4 regions of the Streptomyces sp. NPDC043746 genome follow, and region 4 is predicted to be linked to each of the others. Evidence: riboswitches for the same ligand, from Rfam matches in the RefSeq annotation. Region 4 holds a riboswitch; each other region holds the start of a gene.
The links. A riboswitch is a leader RNA that binds a small molecule or an ion and turns the genes downstream of it on or off. The one in region 4 is predicted to bind cyclic di-AMP.

Region 1 (3,754 bases), on a different contig from region 4:
GACGGGCTCATCGAACGGCCCGGCACCGACATCGACGAGGGCATCGAACGGCTGCGCGCCACGATCGCCGGGGTCGGCACCGTCCCGCTGGCCGAGACGGCGAACCGGGTGATGGGGGAGGCCCGGCAGGCGGCGGACCGCCCCGACGACATCGCCCTGCTGCTCGCGGCCCGCTGGACGCACACTCCCGAGAAGCCGCCGCCGCCGTCCCGTGGCACCGCCCCGCCCGACCTGTGGCGGACCTTCCGCGGGCCGGGCCCGGGTGGCGCGGGAAGCACCCCGGGCCCGGCCTGACGGGCAACAGCCCCGTATGCCTCAGGCGCCCGAGGCGTCCAGCATGCCCTCGCGCTCCACGACCTTGATCCGCTCACGGCCCTGGGCCGCGCCGAGCGCCTGCTCGTGGGCGTCCAGCTTGTGCCAGCCCTCCCACGTCGTGTAGCGGACGTTCCGGCTCTCCAGGAAGGCCTCGACGGCCTCCGGGGCGGGCGTCGCCGGCTCGGCCAGCCGGCCGGCGGCGCGGTCCTCCAGGAGGCAGGCGACGGTCTCGTTGGCGTCGCCCTTGGTGTGGCCGATCAGACCGATCGGGCCGCGCTTGATCCAGCCCGTGACGTAGACCGAGGCCATGTGCTCGCCACCGGAGACGACCCGGCCCGCCTCGTGCGGGACCGTGCCGGAGGCCACGTCGAAGGGGAGCTTCGGCAGCTCCTCCGAGTAGTAGCCGACGGCCCGGTAGACGCTCTGGATGTCCCAGTCGGTGAACGCGCCGGTGCCCCGGACGTTGCCGGTCCCGTCCAGCTCGGTCCGCTCGGTGCGCAGCGCGGTGACCTTGCCGTCCTCGCCGAGGATCTCGACCGGGGACTCGAAGAAGTGCAGGAAGAGCTTGTGCGGGCGGTCGCCGACATCGCGGATCGCCCAGTTCTCCAGCGTCTGCGCGACCATGTTGGCCTGCTTGTTCTCCCGACGGGTGGCGATGGAGCCCTCGTCGTAGTCGATGTCCTCGGGGTTGACGATGACCTCGATGTTGGGGGAGTGGTCCAGCTCCCGCAGTTCCATCGGGCTGAACTTGGCCTGCGCCGGGCCACGCCGCCCGAAGACGTGCACCTCCAGCGCCTTGTTCGCCTTGAGGCCCTGGTACACGTTGTCCGGGATCTCGGTCGGCAGCAGCTCGTCAGCCGTCTTGGCCAGGACACGGGCCACGTCCAGCGCCACGTTGCCGACGCCGAGGACGGCGACCTTCTCGGCGGTCAGCGGCCAGGTGCGCGGGACCTCGGGGTGGCCGTCGTACCAGGAGACGAACTCGGCCGCGCCGTGGGAGCCGTCCAGCTCGATGCCGGGGATGTCGAGGGCCCGGTCGGCCTCGGCGCCGGTGGAGAAGATCACCGCGTCGTAGAACGAGCGCAGGTCGTCCAGGTCGATGTCGTCGGGGTAGCTGACATTGCCGAAGAGACGGATCTGCGGCTTGTCCAGCACCTGGTGCAGCGCCTTGACGATGCCCTTGATCCGGGGGTGGTCGGGGGCCACGCCGTAACGGATCAGACCGAAGGGAGCGGGCATGCGCTCGAACAGGTCGATCGAGACCCCCGGGTCCTGGCAGACCTCGGATTTGAGCAGCGCGTCCGCAGCGTAGATACCGGCGGGGCCGGCTCCGACAATGGCGACGCGGACGGGGCGTGTCATGGCGTGTTGATCCTTAAGGCGGGCGAACGCGGGCAGGTCAGGCAGGTCGGGCAGGTTACAGAGTACGCGGCAAGTAAGGGTGGGCTTACTAGTGTCCACCCCACACGGTAAGCCAAGGCCGGGTGCGGCTTCCGACCCGCCCTACGGAGCCGCCCGATAAGTCCGTTTTCGTGAAGCGGTTTGGGCGATTTTACCCTTTTATTACTCCTTTCCGTAAAGGGGCCTATTGGGGTTCTTGGGTAATTTTGACTGTAGCCATTTCGGCCGCCCTCGCGTGAAGTGGCGAGCGTCACGCCCGGGAGTGCGGACGCGGAAGCGGAGGGTTCGGTTCCCTTCTGCGCGAAGAAAGTTGACACCGCGACGGAGTCGGCCCCGGCCCGGAATTCCGTTGTTCGATCTTGCGGAAAAAGAAGATCCAGAATTCAGGGCTTGTTCCCCCCGATGTTTTTCGCCTACGGTCACGGCAATCCGGATGGAACGCCGAATCCTGCCGCCGTCCGGGAATCCGCAACCCACTCACGTACGGCAGGAGCGGGGGACCCAGGTAAGTCGCCGATCCGGAACACGGAGCGGCTAGGGGTGAAGTCGCATGTCCATGCGGCCAGACATCTCCCGTCTGAACCCGACAGCTCACCCCGTAGGCGCCGGAGAGGAAATTCCCCATGCCCGCACAGGGTAAGCACCGCCGTCCCAAGTCCGTCTCGCTGGGCCGTGGCATCGCCGCCGTGACCACGGGTGGAGCCGTTCTGGCCCTGCCGGTCCTCGGTGCCACCACCGCCTTGGCCGCCCCCGTGCCCGCCGTCGCCGAAAAGCCCGTGGCTGCCGTCTCCGTGACCGCCCAGGTGAATTCCGTGACGAAGGCCGCGCCCGTCAAGCACTCCGTGGTGTCCGGCGAAACGCTTTCCAAGATCGCCCGCGACTATTCCGTCAGTGGCGGCTGGAAAAAGCTCTACGAAGGCAACCGGAAGGTCATCGGGGAGAACCCGAACCTTATTCACCCGGGTGTCACGCTGACCGTCGGTGCCAAGGCTGCCGCCTCGTCAGACGCCAAGGCCGGCAAGGCCGGCAAGTCGACCCCGACCGCCGACCGTGCCGCCTCGGCCGAGCGAGCCGACCGCTCCGCGCGCGCCGCCGCCGCCAAGGCCGCCCCGGTCGCGTACACCAACGACCTCGACGGCTGGATCAAGGAGTCGCTGGCCGTCATGGCCCGGCACGGCATCCCCGGCACCTACGAGGGCATCCACCGCAACATCATCCGCGAGTCCTCGGGCAACCCCAACGCCATCAACAACTGGGACTCCAACGCGGCCAAGGGCACACCGTCCAAGGGGCTGCTCCAGGTCATCGACCCGACCTTCCGGGCCTACCACGTGCCCGGCACCTCGACCGACAGCTACGACCCGGTCGCCAACATCACCGCCGCCTGCAACTACGCCGCGGCTCGCTACGGCTCGATCGACAACGTCTTCGGCGCCTACTGATCCCCACGCGTACACGGCGTACGACAACCCGAGGGGCCCTGGACCGCACGGTCCAGGGCCCCTCGGGCGCCCCGCGAAGCCGCCCCCGAGTTCTTCGTGGCTCACCACGCGATCGACAGTGGAACCTGTTTCATTCTGCTGAGACGAGATACGCCACGCGAGCGGTACGGGCCTGCGTGGTGAAGCCTCCGAGGCGTCTCCCGTCGACGGCAGGCGGAACGGCGGCCCGTCAGAGACCGTGCGGGGGTGCGCGGTTCAGGCCGGCGCCGTGCCGCTCGCGAGCAGCAGTGCCAGATTCGCGGCCGCCACGGCCACCGCCCCCGCCAGCGCGGCCTTGCGCCACCACCGGCCGAGCACCAAACCCGCCAGGGCCACCACGCCCGCCAGGCTGAGGGCGGCCAGGGCTCCGGCGCCCGCCGGACCCGGCGGGCCGAGCGCCAGCACGGCCGTCGCCCCGAGCAGCGGCACCGGCAGCAGCAGCCGGGTACCCGTGGCGCCGAGCCGGTGAGGGAGACCCCGGATCCCGGCGGCCCGGTCCGCCTCGACGTCCGGCAGGGTGTCACCCAGGTGCGCCGCCACCCCGAGCAGTGCCCCCG
Region 2 (3,754 bases), on a different contig from region 4:
GTCGGTGAGGCGGTCGATCTCGTCGGCGACGAACTGTGCCTCGTCGTGCTCGGTGTCGGCCACATAGCCGGTGATGCGGGCGCCGGAGCCGGCGTTGGTCCACAGGTTCTTGGGGCGGCGGCTCTCGTTGCGCTCGATGACCGCGTTGGCGGCGGAGAGGATCGTCTGCGTGGAGCGGTAGTTCTGCTCCAGCAGGATCGTCTTCGCGTCGGGGTAGTCCTCCTCGAACTGGAGGATGTTGCGGATGGTCGCACCGCGGAACGCGTAGATCGACTGGTCCGCGTCACCCACCACGCACAGCTCGGCGGGGGCGTCGGCGGCCTCTCCGGACGGGCCGACCAGCTCACGTACCAGGGTGTACTGGGCGTGGTTGGTGTCCTGGTACTCGTCGACCAGGACGTGGCGGAAGCGGCGGCGGTAGTGCTCGGCGACGTCGGGGAAGGCCTGGAGGAGGTGGACCGTCGTCATGATGATGTCGTCGAAGTCCAGGGCGTTGGCCTCGCGCAGCCGGGCCTGGTAGAGCGTGTACGCCTGGGCCAGGGTCTTCTCGAAGCCGTCGGCGGCCTGTCCGGCGAAGGTCTCCTCGTCGATCAGCTCGTTCTTGAGGTTGGAGACCTTGGCGGTGAAGGACTTCGGCGGATAGCGCTTGGGGTCCAGGTCCAGATCGCGGCAGACCAGGGCCATCAGGCGCTTGGAGTCGGCGGCGTCGTAGATCGAGAACGACGAGGTGAAGCCGAGCTTCTTCGACTCGCGGCGCAGGATGCGGACGCACGCGCTGTGGAAGGTCATGACCCACATGGCGTTGGCACGCGGGCCGACGAGATGCTCGACGCGCTCCTTCATCTCGCCCGCGGCCTTGTTGGTGAAGGTGATCGCGAGGATCTGCCCCGGGTGGACCCCGCGCTCGGCCAGCAGGTGGGCGATGCGGTGGGTGAGCACCCGGGTCTTGCCGGAGCCGGCCCCGGCGACGATGAGCAGCGGGGAGCCGGCGTGCACGACGGCGGCGCGCTGCTCGGTGTTCAGCCCGTCGAGCAGCGCGGCGGAGTCGACGACCGGGCGCGGGTGACCGTCCCGGTAGTACCCGTCCCGGGGCGGCGGGGGCGCGTCGAAGACGCCCTCGAAGAGTCCCTCCGGCACCGCTTCGGGTGCGTGCTCCTCGGGAGGCGGCGGCGGGCCGTCCTCCGCGGGCTGGAGGCCGGTCAGGAAGTTGTCGTCAAAGAGGCTGCTCATCGCCCTCCGAGTCTAGGGGGCCGCACTGACAACGTTCGGCCGAAGGCCACAAGCGGCCGACCGAACCCGTACGGACGGAGATCGGACGCCCACGTTCCGTGAAGGAGTGCCCGGTCGGAGGGGGTGTGGGGCCCGGAGCGCGGCAAGGTCACGAAAATGTATCGGGCATATCGCTCACCCTCCTTCCCAGCGGCGGGCCCGGTTGGCTAGCGTGCTCGGTCAGGTGATCCGTAGCTCCCTGAGGCGAACCGCGTCTCACGGTCACCTCTGCCGAATCCGTGCCGCCCTCCCGGCGGTCCGGAACCGGGGACCCACACGCAGCACCGGGGTGAATCGGTCCGTGCCCGCGCATCCGGACCGTAGGACAGCCTTCCGTTCCGTCCGAACCCGACAGCTAACCCGGTAGGCGGTCCACGGAAGGAGATGCCGGTCTTGGCATCGCATCGCAAGCCGCGCACGAAGGTGCGCACCACCACCCCCGCCGTCGGGTTCACGACGGCAGCGCTCGCCTCCGTGACGCTGCTCTCCACGCAGAACGCCACGGCGGCCCCCGCCGAGCCGAAACCGGCCATCGAGGACGTGCAGAAGAAGGTCGACGAGCTCTACCGGCAGGCGGGCAGCGCGACCCAGCAGTACAACCGGGCGAAGGCCGCCTCCACCGCCCAGCGCGCCAAGGTCGACACGCTGCTCTCCGATGTGGCGAAGCGGACCGAGCGGATCAACGAGGCGCGCCGGGAGCTGGGCGCCTACGCCGCCGCGCAGTACCGCACGGGCGGCATCGCGCCCACCGCGACCTTCTTCCTGGCGGACGACCCGCAGGGGTACTTCGACCAGAGCCGGCTGATGAGCCGGGCGACCGAGCGGCAGCAGAAGGCCGTCGACGACTTCCGTACGCAGCAGGCCGAGGCCTCGAAGAAGCGCGCGGAGGCCGTGAAGAGCCTGGAGGAGCTGACCGAGACGCAGACCGCGCTGCGCTCCAGCAAGCAGACCGTGCAGACCAAGCTGACCGAGGCCCGGTCGCTGCTGTCGCGGCTGACCGCCGAGGAGAAGGCGCGGCTGGCGGAGCTGGAGCGGAGGAAGGAGGCCGAGGCCCGGGAGAAGGCGGAGCGGCTGGCCGCCCGCCAGGCCGCCGAGGCCAAGGAGCGCGAGGAGGCGGAGAAGAAGGCGCGCGAGGAGGCCGCGAAGGAGTCCGCCGAGGCCGGTGGCCCCGGTTCCGGCTCCGGCACGGGTACGGGTACGGGGACGAGCCCGGGATCCGGTACGGGTACGGGGGCGGGGGCCGGGGCGGACAGCGGCTACGCGGCCAAGGCCGAGAAGGTGCTCGCCTTCGCCCGCGCCCAGATCGGGAAGCCGTACGTGTGGGGGGCGACGGGCCCGTCCTCGTACGACTGCTCGGGGCTGACCAAGGCGGCCTGGCAGGAGGCGGGGGTCACGCTGCCCCGGACCACCTGGGACCAGGTGAAGGTCGGCACCCGCGTCGCCACCTCGGACCTCCAGCCGGGGGACCTGGTCTTCTTCTACGACGACATCAGCCACGTCGGCATCTACAAGGGCGACGGGATGATGATCCACGCGCCGAAGCCGGGGACGAACGTCCGCGAGGAGTCGATCTACTCCATGCCGATCTACGGCAGCGTGCGCCCGGCGTAGGAAGCACCCTCGGGAACGGTGGCGCGGGGGCGGCCCGTCGACGGCCGCCCCAGGCCTCTCAGGTCCCCGGGTCCCTCAGGCCCCGCAGGCCCCCGGGTCCCTCAGGCCCCGCAGGTCTCAGGTCCAGAGCGTGGCGATGAAGATGTTGGCGACCGTCAGTCCGCCGACCGCCGCGAACGCGCCCTTCTCGACCTTCTCCTCGTCCCGCTTGACGTAGACGAGGGCAAGGATGACGACGAGGACCGCCAGCTTCACACCGATCTTGATGTTGTTGACGGCCTGGTCGTCGGCCTGGTTGAGCCCGACCAGGGCGACACCGGTGACCAGCATGGTCAGCGCGCCGTGCAGCATGGCCGGAACAAAGCGTGCGGTGCCCGCGCCCATGGCCTTCATCTGGGTCAGGAAGCCGCCCAGCAGGGAGGCGATGCCGATGATGTGCAGGGCGACGAAGACATTGATGAGTACGTCCATGGCTCCGGAGCCTAGCCATGGCCACATCTTCACCCAGCAGTGAGGCAAGCCTTCCTCGGCGTCTTCGCCGGAACTGTGCGCCCGGCGCCCGAACCTGCCGGAATAGTCAATTCCGGCTCACGGTCCGCAGTCACCCGTGGGCACCGAAGCATCACATCCGGGCAATAGCTGTCATGGCGACTCTTTTCCGTTCGCCCGGATTAGCGTCCCTCGCGGGCCCATCGGTATCCCCCGGCGGGCAGCCGACAGGAAGGATGCCGCCCCCGTGGCCGCGCACCGGAAATCCGCTCACCGGAAACCCAAGCAGCGCCCGTTCACCGGCCCTGCTGCCCGCACCGCCGCCACCCTGGCGCTCGCCGGGGCCGCCACCGCCACCTCGGCCGGCGGGGCCGGGGCCGCACCC
Region 3 (3,754 bases), on a different contig from region 4:
TCCGGCGACCATCTGGAGGTGATCAAGCTGATCCCGCCGCTGATCATCGGGGAGCCGGAGGTGGACCGCTTCGTGACGGCGTTCACCGAGGTCATGGACGACGCCCACGACGGGGGCGGACTGATGTGGGACTTCGGCCGGACGCTGGTCAAGCAGGCCGTGGCCAACCGCTGAGACCAGGGGATTTGCCTCCTGGGCAATTTATTTGCCCAGGAGGAAAGTTCCTGGCCCAATGGAACCATGAACCCTCCGGACGAGGGGGCGGCCGAGGAGCTTCCCGGCGTCGCCCCCCGACTGCGCGAACTGCGCCGTGGGCGCGGCCTCACTCTGGAGACCGCCGCCCAGCGGGCCGGACTCTCCCCGGCCCACCTCTCCCGGCTGGAGACCGGCCGCCGCCAGCCCTCGCTGCCGATGCTGCTGGGTCTCGCCCGCATCTACGGTACGACGGTCTCCGAGCTGCTCGGCGAGAAGCCGCCCGAGCGCGACGCGATCATCCGGGGCGGTGCTTTCGAGGGCGCCGAGGCCGACGGCTGGATGTACCGCCGGGCCGGCAGTCCGGGCCGTGCCATGCAGGCGCTGCGGGTCCGTGTCCCGTACGGCGCCCAGGGCGATCTGGTCCGGGTGCACCCCGGTGAGGAGTGGCTGTACGTCCTCGGCGGACGGCTGCGGGTCGCGCTGGGGGAGACCGTGCACGACCTGGACCCGGGCGACAGCGCCCACTTCGACTCGCTCACCCCGCACCGGATCGCGGCCCTGGACCGCGGCGGGGCGGAGCTGCTCTTCGTCCACTCCCTGCTCCAGAGCCCGGCGGCCGAGCTGTGCCTCGGCAACGCCCTCCACGCGCGCTGACCCGGCATACCACCAGGGCCCCTGCGTACCTCCATACCTCCGGACCCTTCGTACCCACCGGCCGCGAGGCCGGCAGAGAGGACCGTCATGTCCGATTCCGAACACTACGACCCGCTGAGTCCGCGGCGGCCGAGGGCCACGAAGGACGCGCAGGAGCGCCGGATGCCGCGCGGTCTGGTGATCCGCCTCGTCGCCTACCTGGTGGTCGGCCACGTGATCGCGGCCTTCCTCTACCTGCTCTTCGTGGTGGCGGGCGCGGAGTAGTCGCTCAGCCCTGGTCGAGCAGGCGCTCGCGCAGCCGCTCCCGGGTCCGGGGGGAGATGTTCAGCCCCTCCGACAGGTAGCGGTCGGTCGAGCCCCACGTCTCGTCGATGGCCGTGAACGCCGCCGCGAGGTAGGAGGCCTGGGCCCCGAAGAGCGGGTTGAGGAGCTCCATCACCTCGGGGGACATCCCGGTCTCGGACATGTCCGAGCGCTTCACCTTGTACCGGCGGTGCGGGTCGTTGGACTTCAGGTAGTCCGCCTCGATCGCCTCGCGCTCGACGCCGACCGCGAGCAGGGAGACCGCGATCGACAGCCCCGCCCGGTCCTTGCCCGCCGCACAGTGCATCAGGGCCGGAACGCTGTCCTCCGCCAGTGCGTGGAGCACGCGGCTGTGCTCGGCGGTGCGGTCCACGATGGTCGCGCGGTACATGCGCAGCATCCGCTCGGCGCCCTTGCCGTTCGCCAGGATCGAGCGCAGCTGCTCGATGTTCCCGTCGCGCACCAGCCGCCAGAACTCGGCTCCGTCGGCCGGGTCGGAGAGCGGAATGCTGACATTACGGACACCGGTCAACTCGATGTCGTACCCGTCGAGCTGGTGGTCGGCGGAGTTCCGGAAGTCGAAGACGGTGTGCAGCCCGAGCCCGGAGAGGAAGAGCGCGTCCTCGGCGGTGGCGTGCGCCAGGTGGCCGCTGCGGTAGAGCCGGCCGAAGGCGGTGCGCCGCCCGTCCGTGGTGGGGAGCCCGCCCACGTCGCGGAAGTTGCGGACTCCGGTCAGTGCGGTCTCGGTCGGCGGGACCTGCGGCACCTGCTGCGTCACGGTGGCTCCTGAAGTCTTCGGCGTCGGCGCGGCTCTCCGGCGAGGGCGCTCCTGTGACGATACGACATCGATTCGGCCGGAAATCAGGGGCCGGATGACGTGGAGTCAGGAATGACGCCACCGCCATGTCCGTATTGGTGTATTTCGCAGAACATGCCCCGCTAATGGGGGAGATGGGATTCCGCAGGTGAGCGGGATCATATCCGTGACGGACCGTGGCTGCGGCGCCCCGGCGTTTCCCCGGGATCCGTACGGAAAGCCAAGATCCGTAATCCACGGAGGGTGACGGGAAATCCGGAACGGAATCGAATCGATGATTCCGGGAGGCAACCGACGGCTTGTTCCCGTCGTCCTGACTCGTTTACGGTCACCGTCAATCCGGACGGACCGCCTAATCCTGCCGCCGCCCGGAATTCGCACCCACCCACTCACGTGTGGCAGGAGCGGGGGAACCAGGTAAGCCGCCGGCCCGGAGCGATCCGGACCGGCTAGGGGTGAAGTCGCCGTCCGGCGGCCGGGCATCTCCAGCCCGAACCCGACAGCTCACCTCGCAGGCGACGGAGAGGAACTCCCCCATGCCCGCACAGGGTAAGCACCGCCGTCCCAAGTCCGGCCCGATCCACCGCGGCGTCCTCGCCGCGGGCACCGGCGGCGCCGTACTGGCCCTCCCGCTGATCGGAGCCACCGGCGCCCACGCCGCGGAGAAGGCCGCCCCCGCCACCAAGCCCGCCGCCGCCACGGCCGCCGCCGCGCAGACCGCCCCGCAGGCCGCGCCCGCCCAGGCGAAGACCGCCTCGAAGACGTACTCCGTCGTCTCCGGCGACTACCTCGCGAAGATCGCCGCCGAGCACCGGGTCAAGGGCGGCTGGCAGAAGCTGTACCAGGACAACCGCTCCACCGTCGGCGAGAACCCCAGCCTGATCTTCCCGGGCATGAAGCTCACCCTCGGCGCCAAGGCCACCGGCTCCGCCGCGCCGTCCGAGGCCAAGAAGGCCGCCCCGGCGCCCAGGTCCGCGCCGAAGGCCGAGAAGAAGGCGGCCCCCCAGGCCGCGCCGAAGAAGGCCGAGCAGGCCCCCAAGGGCGACACCATCTCGGCCGACGAGTCGGACGCGCAGTCCGGCGCCGCCATCCGGGCCGGGTCCTCGCAGCCCACCGGCTCCTCGCAGGCCGCCGGCTCCGGCTGGACCGCGCCCCTGGACAGCGCCCAGGTCACCACCCCGTACCGCGCCTCCGGCTCCAGCTGGTCCAGCGGCTACCACACCGGCGCCGACTTCCGTGCCGCCTCCGGCACCCCCGTCCGCGCCATCGGCCCGGGCACCGTGGTCTCGGCCGGATGGGGCGGTTCGTACGGCAACGAGGTCGTCATCCGCCACGCGGACGGCATGTACTCCCAGTACGCCCATCAGTCCTCGCTCAGCGTCTCCACTGGCCAGACCGTCACCGGCGGCCAGCAGATCGGCCTCTCCGGCTCCACCGGCAACTCCACCGGCCCGCACCTCCACTTCGAGGTCCGCACCGGCCCGAGCTACGGCTCGGACATCGACCCTGTCGCCTACCTGCGCCAGCACGGCGTCTCCCTCTGACCCGAGGGCTGCCCGCGCGGGGCGTGAAGTGATCGAGGGCGGTGTGCTGCTGTGGCATACCGCCCTCTACTTATTCCAGCTTTACCCACATCTGACCGGGTGGTCTATGTCACCACCCGTCAACCCTGTATTACGGTCGCGTAGGTCACATTGAACGGTGCAGGATATGTGCTTGTGGCAGACGATTCGAGAACCCAGCAGCAGCACACCATCGGGTCGTACGCGGCGATCGGGGACAGCT
Region 4 (3,754 bases):
TCGTAGACGCCGTCCTTGTAGAACTCGGACGCGGCGACGTCGAGCGCGAGCGCGATGTCGCGGCCCGGGACGTAACCGGCCTCCTTGATGGCCTCGACGATGAGGTCCAGGGCGGCGCGGTTGGACTCCAGGTTCGGGGCGAAGCCGCCCTCGTCACCGAGTCCGGTGGACAGGCCCTTGGTCTTGAGGACCTTCTTCAGCGTGTGGTAGACCTCCGCGCCCCAGCGCAGGGCCTCGGAGAAGGACTCCGCGCCGATCGGCGCGATCATGAACTCCTGGATGTCCACGTTGGAGTCGGCGTGCGAGCCGCCGTTCAGGATGTTCATCATCGGAACGGGCAGCAGGTGCGCGTTCGGCCCGCCGAGGTAGCGGAAGAGCGGCAGGTCGGACGCCTCGGAGGCGGCGTGGGCGACGGCGAGCGAGACACCGAGGATGGCGTTCGCGCCGAGCGAGGCCTTGTTCTCGGTGGCGTCCAGGTCGAACATCGCCTGGTCGATGAGGCGCTGCTCGGTGGCGTCGTAGCCGACCAGCTCCGGGCCGATCTGCTCGATGACGGCGAGGACGGCCTTCTCGACGCCCTTGCCCAGGTAGCGGTTGGGGTCACCGTCGCGAAGCTCGATGGCCTCGAAGGCACCGGTGGAGGCGCCGGACGGAACAGCAGCACGGCCGGTGCTGCCGTCGTCGAGGCCGACCTCGACCTCGACGGTGGGGTTGCCCCGGGAGTCGAGGATTTCCCTGGCTACGACGACGTCGATGGACGGCACGAGGCATCTCCTTCTGGGATATGACACTGGTTGTGCAGGGTCACTGTGGCCTTGCGACACGAGCCTAACCGGCCCGGCCGCGTCAGTCGGCCGACCGCCCGCCTCCTGGGACGAAAAAGGACCCAAGGACCCGCATGACGGGACAAAACTCCAGAAATCTACTGGCCGGTAACAAGGGCTGCCGACAAGAGGTGAACGAATCCCCCTCAGGGACCGGGGCGGGCGCCTCGGACAGAGGCCCCCTTACGCGGACATGCCCCGGCCCGGCGCGCACGGGGGGAGTAGCGCGCCGGGCCGGGGAGCCGTGCGAGGGAGGGTGCCGCCGGACCCCCTCCCCCAGGGGAGGAGACGCGACTGCTACTTCAGGTGCAGCTGCTGACCCGGGTAGATCAGGTCCGCGTCCTGGACGATGTCGTCGTTGAGCTTGAAGAGCTTGCTCCAGCCGCCCTTGACGCCCTCCTTCTGAGCGATCTTGCTCAGGGTGTCACCGGCCACGACCTTGTACTCGCCGTCGCCCTTCTTGACCTTCTTGCCGGTCGGGGTGGTGACGGTCTTCTTGGACTCGGCCTTGGGGGCGGCCGGGGCGGTGCGCTGCTCGCTGCGCGTGGTGGGCTGCTCGGCCTTGCGCTCGGGCTGCGCCTTCTTCTGGGGCTTGGCGGCGGACTGGCCGGAGCCGGTGCTCACGCCCGGGTCCACGCCGTCGTTGGTGAGGCCACCGGCACCGGCACAGGCCCAGGCGCCCGGGCCCTGCATGGCGAGGAGGCGCTCGGCGGTGGCGATCTGCTGGCCCTTGGTGGCCAGGTCGGCGCGCGGGGCGTACTGCGTACCGCCGGCGGCGGCCCAGCTGGACTGCGAGAACTGCAGCCCGCCGTAGTAGCCGTTGCCGGTGTTGATGGACCAGTTGCCACCGGACTCGCACTGGGCGACGGCGTCCCAGGTGGCGACGGAGGCGGCGGAGGCGTTGGTGGCACCCATCAGCGGGACGGCCACGGCGGCACCGGTGACACCGGCCAGGGTGGCGAGACGGGTGGCCTTGGACGGGCGGCGGTGCTTGCCCTTGCTGTTCAGCAGCATGGAACGAATCTCCTCACCGACGCCTACGAGGTGAGCTGTCGGGTTCGGGCTGATGAGTTGCCCGGCCGCGCGACCTTGCGCGCGGCTTCACCCCTAGCCGGTCCCGTACGTTCCCGTCTCCGTCGTGGACGTCGACGAGGCCGTGCGGACCCGGCGGCCTACCTGGGTCCCCCGCTCCTGCCTACGGCGCTTACGCGTCTGTTCCCTCCGACCGACGGCAGGATTCGGCGTGACGGTCGACGGGGCCCGCGGTGCGAGCGGCTTAGACCGTAAGCAGAGGCAGCCCCGACATTCAAAGACGGACATAGCGCCTCAATCAGCGCTTATCGCCTTGTCCTGACGGGGCGTTTCCGCAGGTCGGAGGGGATCTTCGTCGAGCAGGCGACCGCCGGGCGCCCGTTGAAGCAAAGAGACCCATGTCTCACTTACGCATAAGTGGACATAGGCCTCTGAACTGCCCTCGTTTTTGAGGTGTTTTGCCGCGTTCGATCAGTTGGCGGCAGGCGCGTCGGCACCCTGCCCGGCGGCCTTGTCGCCGGACTCGCCGACCTCGTCCCCCGCACCCCGCCCCAGATCGAGATCGAGGTTCTGGCCAGGCAGGATCAGGTCCGGGTCGGAGCCCAGAACATCCCTGTTGGCCTCGTACAGACCGGTCCAGCCCTGGGGGATCCCCTGCGCGTCGGCGATCGCCCAGAGGCTGTCGCCGGGCTGCACGGTGTACCCGCCCCGGGTGACCGCGCCGCCGTCCCGCGCCTCGCCCTCGCCCCGCGAGGCGTGCCGGCCGGACTCACGCGGGCCGCCCCCACCCACCGTGCCGGTCTCCTCGGGGGCCGGGGCGCCCCGGTGCTTGCCGCCGCTGGAGCGGTCGGGAGTGGAGGACCGGGAGGCGTCGGAGCCGCCGGGAGTACCGGCCTTCCCGGCCGCCTCCCCGGTCTTCCCCGTCCCGCCGGTGGCGGGCGGGGCGGAGGACCCGGCCGAGGGGCCGGGCGCCGCACTGCCACCCCCCGCCTTGCCGCTCTCCTGATCCTTACCGGTGCTGCCGGGCTTACCAGTCGCACCAGTTGAGCCCCTGTCACCGGACTCTTCCGCTTCACCCTTTTCGTCCGCTTCGCCCGTCGGCGTGGTCGTCGGGCTCTGGGTGGGGTCGGCGGAGGGAGCCGTACCGGGGTCGACGCCGGGCAGGCTGCCGTCCACCGCGAGGCCCGAGATCACCGCGCAGCTCGGCCACGCCTGCGGGCCCTTGTCGGCCAGGACCTTCTCCGCGACGGCTATCTGCTGCGAACGGCTGGCGAGGTCGGCCCGCGCCGCGTAGGCGGTGCCGCCGTACGACGACCAGGTCTCCTGTGAGAACTGGAGCCCCCCGTAGTAGCCGTTGCCGAGGTCGGCACTCCACATGCCGCCGCTCTCGCACTCCGCGACCCGGTCCCAGGTGGTGGCGTCGGCCGCGTGCGCGCCGGCCGCGCCGAGGAGCGGAAGGGCGATGGCCGATCCGGTCACCCCTGCGGCGACGACGATGGCGGGTGCCTGACGAGGGCGGCGGTGTCTGCCGTTCGCGGAGCCCATGGAGTTTGCCTTCCGTGCGACTGACAAGCAGGAACTGAGGAGCATCGGGCTGGTGTGCGCGCAGGCGCGTGACGCTGCCGCACGAGCACATGAGCCCGAAGCTGTTGCGCGAGTGACGGACGGGCCAACGGTGAACGGCCGGCCGACGCGTCGAACCGTGAACCTAGCGGCACTCGAACGCATGTCACAAGTCGATGCAGCGCAGATCACGCGAAAGTCACAGAGGTGACTGCGTGTCACCTTCGCCGAGTCGGCGCCCCGGCTCGAACTCCACGGGCAGCGTGCGCAGTCCCCGCATGATGAGCCCGCCACGCCAGCGCAGATCAGCAGGTTCCGTCGCAAGTCGCAGGCCG

Region 1: another riboswitch for cyclic di-AMP. It lies ahead of AC0682_RS09300 (transglycosylase SLT domain-containing protein); the one in region 4 lies ahead of AC0682_RS03565 (LysM peptidoglycan-binding domain-containing protein).
Region 2: another riboswitch for cyclic di-AMP. It lies ahead of AC0682_RS26085 (C40 family peptidase); the one in region 4 lies ahead of AC0682_RS03565 (LysM peptidoglycan-binding domain-containing protein).
Region 3: another riboswitch for cyclic di-AMP. It lies ahead of AC0682_RS06615 (peptidoglycan DD-metalloendopeptidase family protein); the one in region 4 lies ahead of AC0682_RS03565 (LysM peptidoglycan-binding domain-containing protein).

What each region holds. Positions count from the first base shown of each region.
Region 1 is NZ_JBWKCM010000006.1:131,729-135,482, forward strand. Features, by position in the region: gene AC0682_RS09290 (SpoIIE family protein phosphatase) at 1-294, shown strand, start outside; gene AC0682_RS09295 (FAD-dependent oxidoreductase) at 316-1,677, opposite strand; cyclic di-AMP (ydaO/yuaA leader) riboswitch at 2,177-2,336, shown strand; gene AC0682_RS09300 (transglycosylase SLT domain-containing protein) at 2,340-3,158, shown strand; gene AC0682_RS09305 (UbiA family prenyltransferase) at 3,414-3,754, opposite strand, start outside.
Region 2 is NZ_JBWKCM010000030.1:1,352-5,105, forward strand. Features, by position in the region: gene pcrA (DNA helicase PcrA) at 1-1,230, opposite strand, end outside; cyclic di-AMP (ydaO/yuaA leader) riboswitch at 1,489-1,655, shown strand; gene AC0682_RS26085 (C40 family peptidase) at 1,654-2,880, shown strand; gene AC0682_RS26090 (hypothetical protein) at 2,998-3,351, opposite strand; gene AC0682_RS26095 (C40 family peptidase) at 3,617-3,754, shown strand, end outside.
Region 3 is NZ_JBWKCM010000004.1:215,513-219,266, reverse strand. Features, by position in the region: gene AC0682_RS06635 (aspartate aminotransferase family protein) at 1-174, shown strand, start outside; gene AC0682_RS06630 (helix-turn-helix domain-containing protein) at 241-849, shown strand; gene AC0682_RS06625 (DUF6126 family protein) at 937-1,113, shown strand; gene AC0682_RS06620 (tyrosine-protein phosphatase) at 1,118-1,930, opposite strand; cyclic di-AMP (ydaO/yuaA leader) riboswitch at 2,342-2,500, shown strand; gene AC0682_RS06615 (peptidoglycan DD-metalloendopeptidase family protein) at 2,506-3,513, shown strand; gene AC0682_RS06610 (SGNH/GDSL hydrolase family protein) at 3,688-3,754, shown strand, end outside.
Region 4 is NZ_JBWKCM010000002.1:330,926-334,679, reverse strand. Features, by position in the region: gene eno (phosphopyruvate hydratase) at 1-764, opposite strand, end outside; gene AC0682_RS03565 (LysM peptidoglycan-binding domain-containing protein) at 1,122-1,838, opposite strand; cyclic di-AMP (ydaO/yuaA leader) riboswitch at 1,844-2,037, opposite strand; gene AC0682_RS03560 (transglycosylase family protein) at 2,328-3,401, opposite strand; gene AC0682_RS03555 (cytochrome P450 family protein) at 3,619-3,754, opposite strand, start outside.